Regions from separate parts of the Streptomyces sp. ME02-8801-2C genome, predicted to be linked through region 2. Evidence: riboswitches for the same ligand, from Rfam matches in the RefSeq annotation. Region 2 holds a riboswitch; the other holds the start of a gene.
What was found. A riboswitch is a leader RNA that binds a small molecule or an ion and turns the genes downstream of it on or off. The one in region 2 is predicted to bind cobalamin.

Region 1 (4,230 bases), on a different contig from region 2:
TGTCGGCGGCCGGTATGAAGCGGCGGCCCGCGGCGGCGGCCACCTCGCGCAGGAACGCCCGCCGGAACCCGTCGGACTCGAGCGAGCCGTGCCAGTGCGTGCCCCAGACGCTCCCGACCCGGCACCCGTCCAGGCTGTGTCCACTGTCATCAGAGATGAACCGGTCTCCTCCCGTGACTTCGGCGACCCCGTGGTGGATCTCGTACCCCTCGACCGTTTCGCCGAGGGCGGTGCCGACGGGCCGGGTGAGGGTCTTCTCCCGGGCGAACCGCACCCGGACGGGCAGGACCCCGAGCGCGTCGACCTGGCCCTGCCGGCTCTCGACCTCGTCGTCGATGTGCTCGCCGAGGATCTGGAAGCCACCGCAGATGCCCAGTACAGGTCGTCCCTCGGCGGCCCGGCGTGTGATGGCGTCCGCGAGCCCGCGTTCCCGCAGCCAGGCCAGCGCCTTCACGGTCCCCCGTGTCCCCGGGATGACGACGAGGTCGGCGTCGGCGAGTTCCTCGGGCCGGTCCACGAACCGCACGACGACGCCGGGTTCGGCGGCGAGCGCGTCCACGTCGGTGAAGTTGGACATCAGCGGGACCGCGCACACGGCGACCCGCAGGACGTCCTCACCGACGGGTGGCGAGACGTTCGACTCCCGCACGGTCCCCCGCAGCGAGACCCGCAGCCCGTCCTCCTCGTCGATACCGAGCCCGTGCCGGAAGGGCAGCACACCGTAGGTCGGCCGTCCGGTGAGCCCGCGGAGCATGTCGAGGCCGGGTTCCAGCAGGGACACGTCGCCCCGGAACTTGTTCACGAGGAACCCGGCGACAAGCGCCTGGTCCTCGGGGGACAGCAGGGCTACCGTGCCGAAGAAGGAGGCGAAGACGCCGCCGCGGTCGATGTCGCCGACGACGAGCACCGGGAGCCGGGCGCCCCGCGCGATTCCCATGTTGACGATGTCGGTCCGCCTGAGGTTGATCTCAGCCGGGCTGCCGGCCCCCTCACAGATCACCGCGTCATACGTGCCCCGCAGTTCGGCGAGGCACTCCAGCACGGTCCCGAGAAGTCGCTGCTGCCGCCCTCCGTGGTACCCGCGCGCGCTCATCTCCCCCACGGGCTTCCCCATGAGCACGACCTGACTGCTCTGGTCGCCGCCCGGCTTCAGCAGTACGGGGTTCATGAGCGCGCTGGGTTCCACGCGGCACGCCTGCGCCTGCATGGCCTGCGCCCGCCCGATCTCGGCACCCTCCCGTGTGACGAAGGAGTTGAGGGACATGTTCTGCGCCTTGAACGGCGCGACCTTGACTCCCTGTCGCACGAGCCACCGGCAGATCCCGGCGGTGACGACGCTCTTGCCGGCGTCGGAGGTGGTCCCGGCGACGAGCAGTCCGCCACCGACCGTGCCGCCGCTCATGAGGCACGCCCCTTCGCGTTCACGAGAACCCGCCCGGCGACCCTGACTCCGACCCGCCCGGCGACACCGACGCCGAGCGCGAGCAGACCGACGCGACGGGACAGCCGTACGGCCCGCTCGATGTCGTGGACCTCCACGGAACGCCCCTTCTGGTTCAGCACCGGCCGATGCTCGACACGTCCGCCGTAGGACAGGGTGCCGCCGAGCCGCACACCCAGGGCGCCCGCGAAAGAGGCCTCCACGGGCCCGGCGTTGGGGCTCGGATGCTTCCCGGCGTCGTCCCGCCAGGCCCGCACGGCCCCGCGAGGATCACCGCCGGTGAGCGCGGCCAGTACGGCGGTGAGCCGCGCCCCCGGCCAGCCCGCCACGTCGTCCAGCCGGGCGGAGGCCCACCCGTACCGCCGGTAACGGGCGGACTTGTGCCCGACCATGGCGTCAAGGGTGTTGACGGCCCGGAACCCGACCAGCCCGGGCACCCCGCCCACGGCACCCCAGACCAGCGCGCCCACGACGGCGTCGGAGGTGTTCTCGGCGACGGACTCGACGACGGCCCGGGCGATCCCGTCGGCGTCGAGGGCCTGTGGATCCCGTCCGCAGAGATGGGGCAGCCGCTCCCGCGCCCCCTCGATGTCCCCGGTCTCCAGCGAACGTCCGATGGTCCGGGCCTCGCGCGCGAGCGAAGTCCCGCCGACGACGGCCCAGGTGGCGGCGGCGGTGAGCGCGACGGAAGCGGCACCGGACGGACGTACGAGGCGCGTGGCCGCCGCGGAAAGGGCGACAGCGCCTCCCGCGCACACGGCGGTGTGCAGCGCGCCCCAGCCCCGGTGGTCCCGCCAAAGCATCCGCTCCACGGCGCCGGCGGCCCGCCCGAACACGGCGACCGGATGCCCGCGGCGAGGGTCGCCCAGGATCAGGTCACCGAGGAGTCCGGTGGTGGCGCCGTACGCGAAGACGCGATCGGCACGCACGGCTCAGCCGGCCGTGGAAGCGGGCAGCGATCCGGTGCTGTACCTCGAACGGCAGCCGAGCATGGCGATATGTCCTCACTCAGGGTGTCCACGCCCTGGTTCGACGAGACCGGCGGCGAGAGTTCCTGGCTCCCGGGGTTACCTACCCCGGTGACAGTGGCGGGACCGCGCCGGATTCACACCGGCTTCCTCTTCTGCTGCCGTACATGGCTCCGGCAGTCCACCACGGGCCCGGAACACCCGTCAACTTGCCGTTGACCTGGAAGGGAGGACTGTGCTGTGCCCCACATCGCGACCGGATCGGGGCGACGAAAAACGCCCGCCCCGTCCACGACCACCGACGAGACGGCCACGGACGGAGCGGGCGACGAGGAGGAGACGATTGATACTGCTGTCAGGCCACGATCAGATAGATCCCGTACGCCACCACGGCCGCACAGGCGGCGAAGCACGCGTACGCACCCGTGACCGCCAGTCCCGCCGACTCTCCCTGTGCGGCCGCCCGTTCGCGGCGCGAGAGTCCGGCGATGCCCAGCGTGAACACGCCCACCATGGCCACGGTGATGACGAGACTGACACCGAAGACGGAGCCGAGGGCTGCCCAGTCGATCTTCATGTTGCTTCCTTCTGCTTCTCGCTCGGACCGGGAGCCGGACTCAGAGGGCCGTGGCCGACGGCTTCGCCGTGACCTCGGCCGGGGCGGGGATGGTGGCCGTCAGACCCTCGGTGACGGTGCCCGTCGGAGGCGGGGTGACGGCGGCGATGGCCGTCGTGATGACGCCCGCGGGCTCGGCGTCGGCCTCCTGGACGTCGTTGACGTTGGTGTGGTCGATCACCTCGCGGCGCGAGACGACCCAGATCGCCGCGCTCGAGGCGATGAGGAAGACGGCCACCAGAGCCGTACCCCAGTCCCCGAACCCGGTGACGTACTCCGCGAGCGCGCCGACGAGGGCCGCCGCGGGCAGCGTGAGCCCCCACGCGACGAACATGCGGGTCGCCGTCGACCAGCGGACCACGCCACCCTTGCGGCCGAGGCCGGCACCCATCACCGAACCCGACACCGAGTGCGTGGTGGAGAGGGAGAAACCGAGGTGGGAGGAGGCCAGGATGACCGTCGCCGCGCTGGTCTGTGCGGCGAAGCCCTGCTGGGGCTGAAGGTCGGTCAGACCCTTGCCCATCGTACGGATGATGCGCCAGCCGCCCAGGTAGGTGCCGAGCGCGATGGCCAGGCCCGCGGAGAGGATGACCCACACCGGGGGATCGGAGTCGGGGGAGACGGCGCCGCCGGCGACCAGGGCGAGGGTGATGATGCCCATGGTCTTCTGCGCGTCGTTGGTGCCGTGGGCCAGCGAGACCAGGCCGGCGGAGGCGATCTGACCGGCCCGGAAGCCCTTCTCCGCCGCCTTGCCCTCGGCCCGCTTGGCGCCGATGGTGTACGAAAGCCGGGTTGCGAGCATGGCCGCGATGCCCGCGACGAGTGGTGCGGCGATCGCCGGGATCAGCACCTTCGTCACCAGCACGTCGCCGTGGACCGCGCCTGTGCCCGCCGAGGCGATGGTCGCGCCGATCAGGCCGCCCATCAGGGCGTGCGAGGAGCTGGAGGGGAGCCCGACCAGCCAGGTCAGCAGGTTCCAGAGGATCGCGCCTACCAGCGCGGCGAAGATCACCTCGGGACGGATACCACTTTCGTCCACGAGGCCCTTGGAGATCGTGTTCGCGACCTCGACGGAAAGGAAGGCGCCCACGAGGTTGAGCACGGCCGACATGGCGACCGCGACCTTGGGCTTGAGCGCACCGGTCGAGATGGTGGTGGCCATCGCGTTGGCGGTGTCGTGGAAACCGTTCGTGAAATCGAACGCA
Region 2 (4,230 bases):
TCTGCCTATTCGCACCGTTCGTCTCGATGCTGTGGGTGGGCTCGTACGCGAAGGTCGACCCGACCTTCATAGGCATACCGTTCTTCTACTGGTACCAGATGCTGTGGGTGGTCATATCCACCGTGCTGACGATGACGGCCTACCAGCTCTGGCAGCGTGACCAGCGCGCCCGTGCCGCCTCGAAGGGTGGTGCGGACGCGTGAAGGACGGCGTGAACGGCGTGGCACTCGCCGTCTTCATCATCTTCTTCCTGGCCGTCACGGTCATCGGCTTCATGGCCTCGCGCTGGCGCAAGGCCGAGAACGAGCACAGCCTCGACGAATGGGGCCTGGGCGGACGGTCGTTCGGCACCTGGGTCACCTGGTTCCTGCTCGGCGGCGACCTCTACACGGCGTACACCTTCGTGGCCGTACCGGCGGCGATCTACGCGGCGGGCGCGGCCGGGTTCTTCGCGGTGCCCTACACGATCCTCATCTACCCGCTGATGTTCGTGTTCCTGCCCCGGCTTTGGTCGGTCTCGCACCGGCACGGGTACGTCACCACCTCGGACTTCGTACGTGGCCGGTTCGGCTCGAAGGGGCTGTCGCTGGCGGTCGCCGTCACCGGCATCCTGGCGACGATGCCGTACATCGCCCTTCAACTGGTCGGCATCCAGGCCGTGCTGGACGTGATGGGTGTCGGCGGCGGCGCGGACACCAACTGGTTCGTCAAGGACCTCCCGCTGCTGATCGCCTTCGGTGTGCTGGCCGCGTACACGTACTCGTCCGGTCTGCGGGCCCCCGCACTGATCGCGTTCGTGAAGGACGGGCTGATCTACATTGTCATCGCGGTCGCGATCATCTACATCCCGATCAAGCTGGGCGGCTTCGACGACATCTTCAAGGCGGCGGGCGACGCCTTCTCCCAGACCAGCCCGGCGACCGGCAAACCGCGCGGGGCAATCGCTCCCGGCGAGGCCTCGCAGTGGACCTACGCCACGCTGGCACTGGGCTCGGCGCTCGCGCTGTTCATGTACCCGCACAGCGTGACGGCGGTCCTCTCCAGCCGCAGCCGTGACGTGATCCGCCGCAACTCCACGATCCTGCCCCTGTACTCGCTGATGCTGGGCCTGCTCGGCCTGCTGGGCTTCATGGCCATCGCGGCCGGAGTCAAGGTCACCAACGGCCAGTTGGCGATCCCGCAGCTCTTCGAGAACATGTTCCCGTCCTGGTTCGCGGGCGTGGCCTTCGCGGCGATCGGCATCGGGGCGCTCGTCCCGGCGGCCATCATGTCCATCGCTGCCGCGAACCTCTTCACGCGCAACATCTACAAGGACTTCCTCAAGCCCGACGCGACACCGGCGCAGGAGACGAAGGTCTCCAAGCTGGTCTCGCTCCTGGTGAAGGTGGGCGCGCTGGTCTTCGTCCTCACCATGGACAAGACGGTCGCCATCAACTTCCAGCTCCTGGGCGGCATCTGGATCCTGCAGACCTTCCCGGCCCTGGTCGGCGGCCTGTTCACCCGCTGGTTCCACCGCTGGGCGCTGCTGGCCGGGTGGGCGGTCGGCATGCTGTACGGCACGCTGGCGGCGTACGGGGTCGCGTCTCCGACGCAGAAGCACTTCGGGGGCAGTTCGAAGGAGATTCCGGGGATCGGTGAGATCGGTTACATCGGTCTGACGGCGTTCGTCCTGAACGTCGTCGTCACGGTGGTCCTCACCTTCGTGCTGAAGGCGCTGAAGGCGCCGGACGGGGTGGACGAGACGAAGCCGTCGGACTACACGGCGGATGCGGGGGATGTGGGCGTGGAAGTCGAACTGCCGCCGGCCACGGCTGGCTCGGTTCACTGACGGCTCCGCCGGGTCCGTGGTTTTTGTCCGCGGGCCCGGTGGGGGGCTTGTCGCGCAGTTCCCCGCGCCCCTTAGGGGCGCTCAACTCCCGCCATGACACAAGATGTGGGGGTGCTTCCTGGGGGCGGCACAAGATGTATGCTCGTGCTCGCTGTCGTCGCAGGGGAATCCGGTGTGAATCCGGAACTGTCCCGCAACGGTGTACTCGTGCATGTTTGTGCGCGTGGTCAGTCCGAGGACCTGCCGACAGCGCGCCCGGCCGACCGGTCCGGGTGCCTGACGTCCGGGCCTCGTGGAGTGGGCCGGTGGACGCGCGCGTACCCGTAAGGCGTCCGTGTGCCCCGCTGCCCTCCGCAAGGCCCCGTGCCGAGCGAGGGAGAGCCCCCCTGTGACCATCGCGCCAGCCGAACCGGCTTCAGCGAACCCAGTGGACGCGGTCGAGACGGACGGTCCCGGTGCCGCCCTGCTGCGGACCCTGACCGAGCTGACCGCCGACCTCCCCGACACCGACCCCGGCCGGGTCGCGGCGGCCGCGTTGCGCGGCCGGTCCGCGCGGGCCGACGCGTCGGAGCTGCGCGAGCTGGCCACCGAAGCGGCGGCCGGCCTCATCTCCGAGGACCCCGCCTACTCCCGGCTGGCCGCCAGGCTGCTGACCGTCACCATCGCCGCCGAAGCCGCCTCACAGGGCGTCACCTCCTTCTCCGAGTCGGTCGAGGTCGGACACCGGGAGGGCCTGATCGCCGACCGCACCGCCGAGTTCGTACGGCTGCACACGGACCGGCTGAACGCCCTGATCGACGTCGAGGGCGACGACCGCTTCGGGTACTTCGGGCTGCGGACCCTGCACAGCCGCTACCTCCTGCGCCACCCGATCACGCGCCGGGTCATCGAGACGCCCCAGCACTTCATGCTGCGGGTGGCGAGCGGTCTGGCGGAGGACGACAGTCAGCGCGCCCTCGACGAAGTCGCCGCGCTCTACCGGCTGATGAGCCGCCTCGACTACCTCCCCTCCTCCCCCACCCTCTTCAACTCCGGTACCCGGCACCCCCAGATGTCGTCCTGCTATCTCCTCGACTCCCCCGTCGACGAGCTGGACTCCATCTACGACCGCTACCACCAGGTCGCCCGCCTCTCCAAGCACGCCGGCGGCATCGGACTGTCGTACTCCCGTATCCGCAGCCGCGGTTCGCTGATCCGCGGCACCAACGGGCACTCCAACGGCATCGTGCCGTTTCTGAAGACGCTGGACGCGTCCGTCGCCGCCGTGAACCAGGGCGGCCGGCGCAAGGGTGCCGCCGCCGTCTACCTGGAGACCTGGCACTCCGACATCGAGGAGTTCCTGGAGCTGCGCGACAACACGGGTGAGGACGCCCGCCGTACGCACAACCTGAACCTCGCGCACTGGATCCCGGACGAGTTCATGCGCCGGGTGAACGCGGACGCGCTCTGGTCGCTCTTCTCCCCCTCCGACGTGCCCGAGCTGGTCGACCTGTGGGGCGCGGAGTTCGACGCCGCCTACCGGAAGGCCGAGGAGGCCGGGCTCGCCCGCAGGACCATTCCGGCGCGCGACCTGTACGGCCGCATGATGCGTACGCTCGCGCAGACCGGCAACGGCTGGATGACCTTCAAGGACGCGGCCAACCGCACCGCCAACCAGACGGCCGAGCCGGGCAGTGTCGTCCACTCCTCGAACCTGTGCACCGAGATCCTGGAGGTCACGGACGACGGGGAGACGGCGGTCTGCAACCTGGGCTCGGTGAACCTGGGCGCGTTCGTCGACACGGCTGCCGGGGACATCGACTGGGAGCGGCTGGACGAGACGGTCCGTACCGCCGTCACCTTCCTCGACCGGGTCGTCGACATCAACTTCTACCCGACCGAGCAGGCGGGCCGCTCCAACTCCCGCTGGCGCCCGGTCGGCCTGGGCGCGATGGGCCTCCAGGACGTCTTCTTCAAGCTGCGTGTCCCCTTCGACTCGCCCGAGGCCAAGGCCCTGTCCACGCGCATCGCCGAGCGCGTGATGCTCGCCGCGTACGAGGCCTCCGCCGACCTCGCCGAGCGCAGCGGCCCCCTGCCGGCCTGGGAGAAGACCCGTACCGCCCGGGGCGTCCTGCACCCCGACCACTACGACGTGGAACTGACCTGGCCCGAGCGCTGGTCGGCGCTGCGGGAACGTATCGCCCGGGTCGGCATGCGCAACTCGCTCCTCCTCGCGATCGCTCCCACCGCCACCATCGCCTCGATCGCCGGTGTGTACGAGTGCATCGAGCCGCAGGTGTCCAACCTGTTCAAGCGCGAGACGCTCTCCGGCGAGTTCCTCCAGGTCAACTCATATCTGGTCCGGGAGCTGAAGGAACTCGGCGTGTGGGACGCCCGCACCCGGGAGGCGCTGCGCGAGTCGA

Region 1: linked by a shared signal. The riboswitch ahead of PV396_RS01725 (cobalamin biosynthesis protein) and the one ahead of PV396_RS32785 (ribonucleoside-diphosphate reductase subunit alpha) in region 2 are both predicted to bind cobalamin.

The regions. Positions count from the first base shown of each region.
Region 1 covers NZ_JARAXP010000001.1:380,120-384,349, forward strand. The annotation lists gene PV396_RS01720 (cobyric acid synthase) at 1-1,402, opposite strand, end outside; gene PV396_RS01725 (cobalamin biosynthesis protein) at 1,399-2,370, opposite strand; cobalamin riboswitch at 2,467-2,610, opposite strand; gene PV396_RS01730 (hypothetical protein) at 2,765-2,986, opposite strand; gene PV396_RS01735 (inorganic phosphate transporter) at 3,027-4,230, opposite strand, start outside.
Region 2 covers NZ_JARAXP010000012.1:121,985-126,214, reverse strand. The annotation lists gene PV396_RS32795 (DUF3311 domain-containing protein) at 1-203, shown strand, start outside; gene mctP (monocarboxylate uptake permease MctP) at 200-1,828, shown strand; cobalamin riboswitch at 1,937-2,091, shown strand; gene PV396_RS32785 (ribonucleoside-diphosphate reductase subunit alpha) at 2,217-4,230, shown strand, end outside.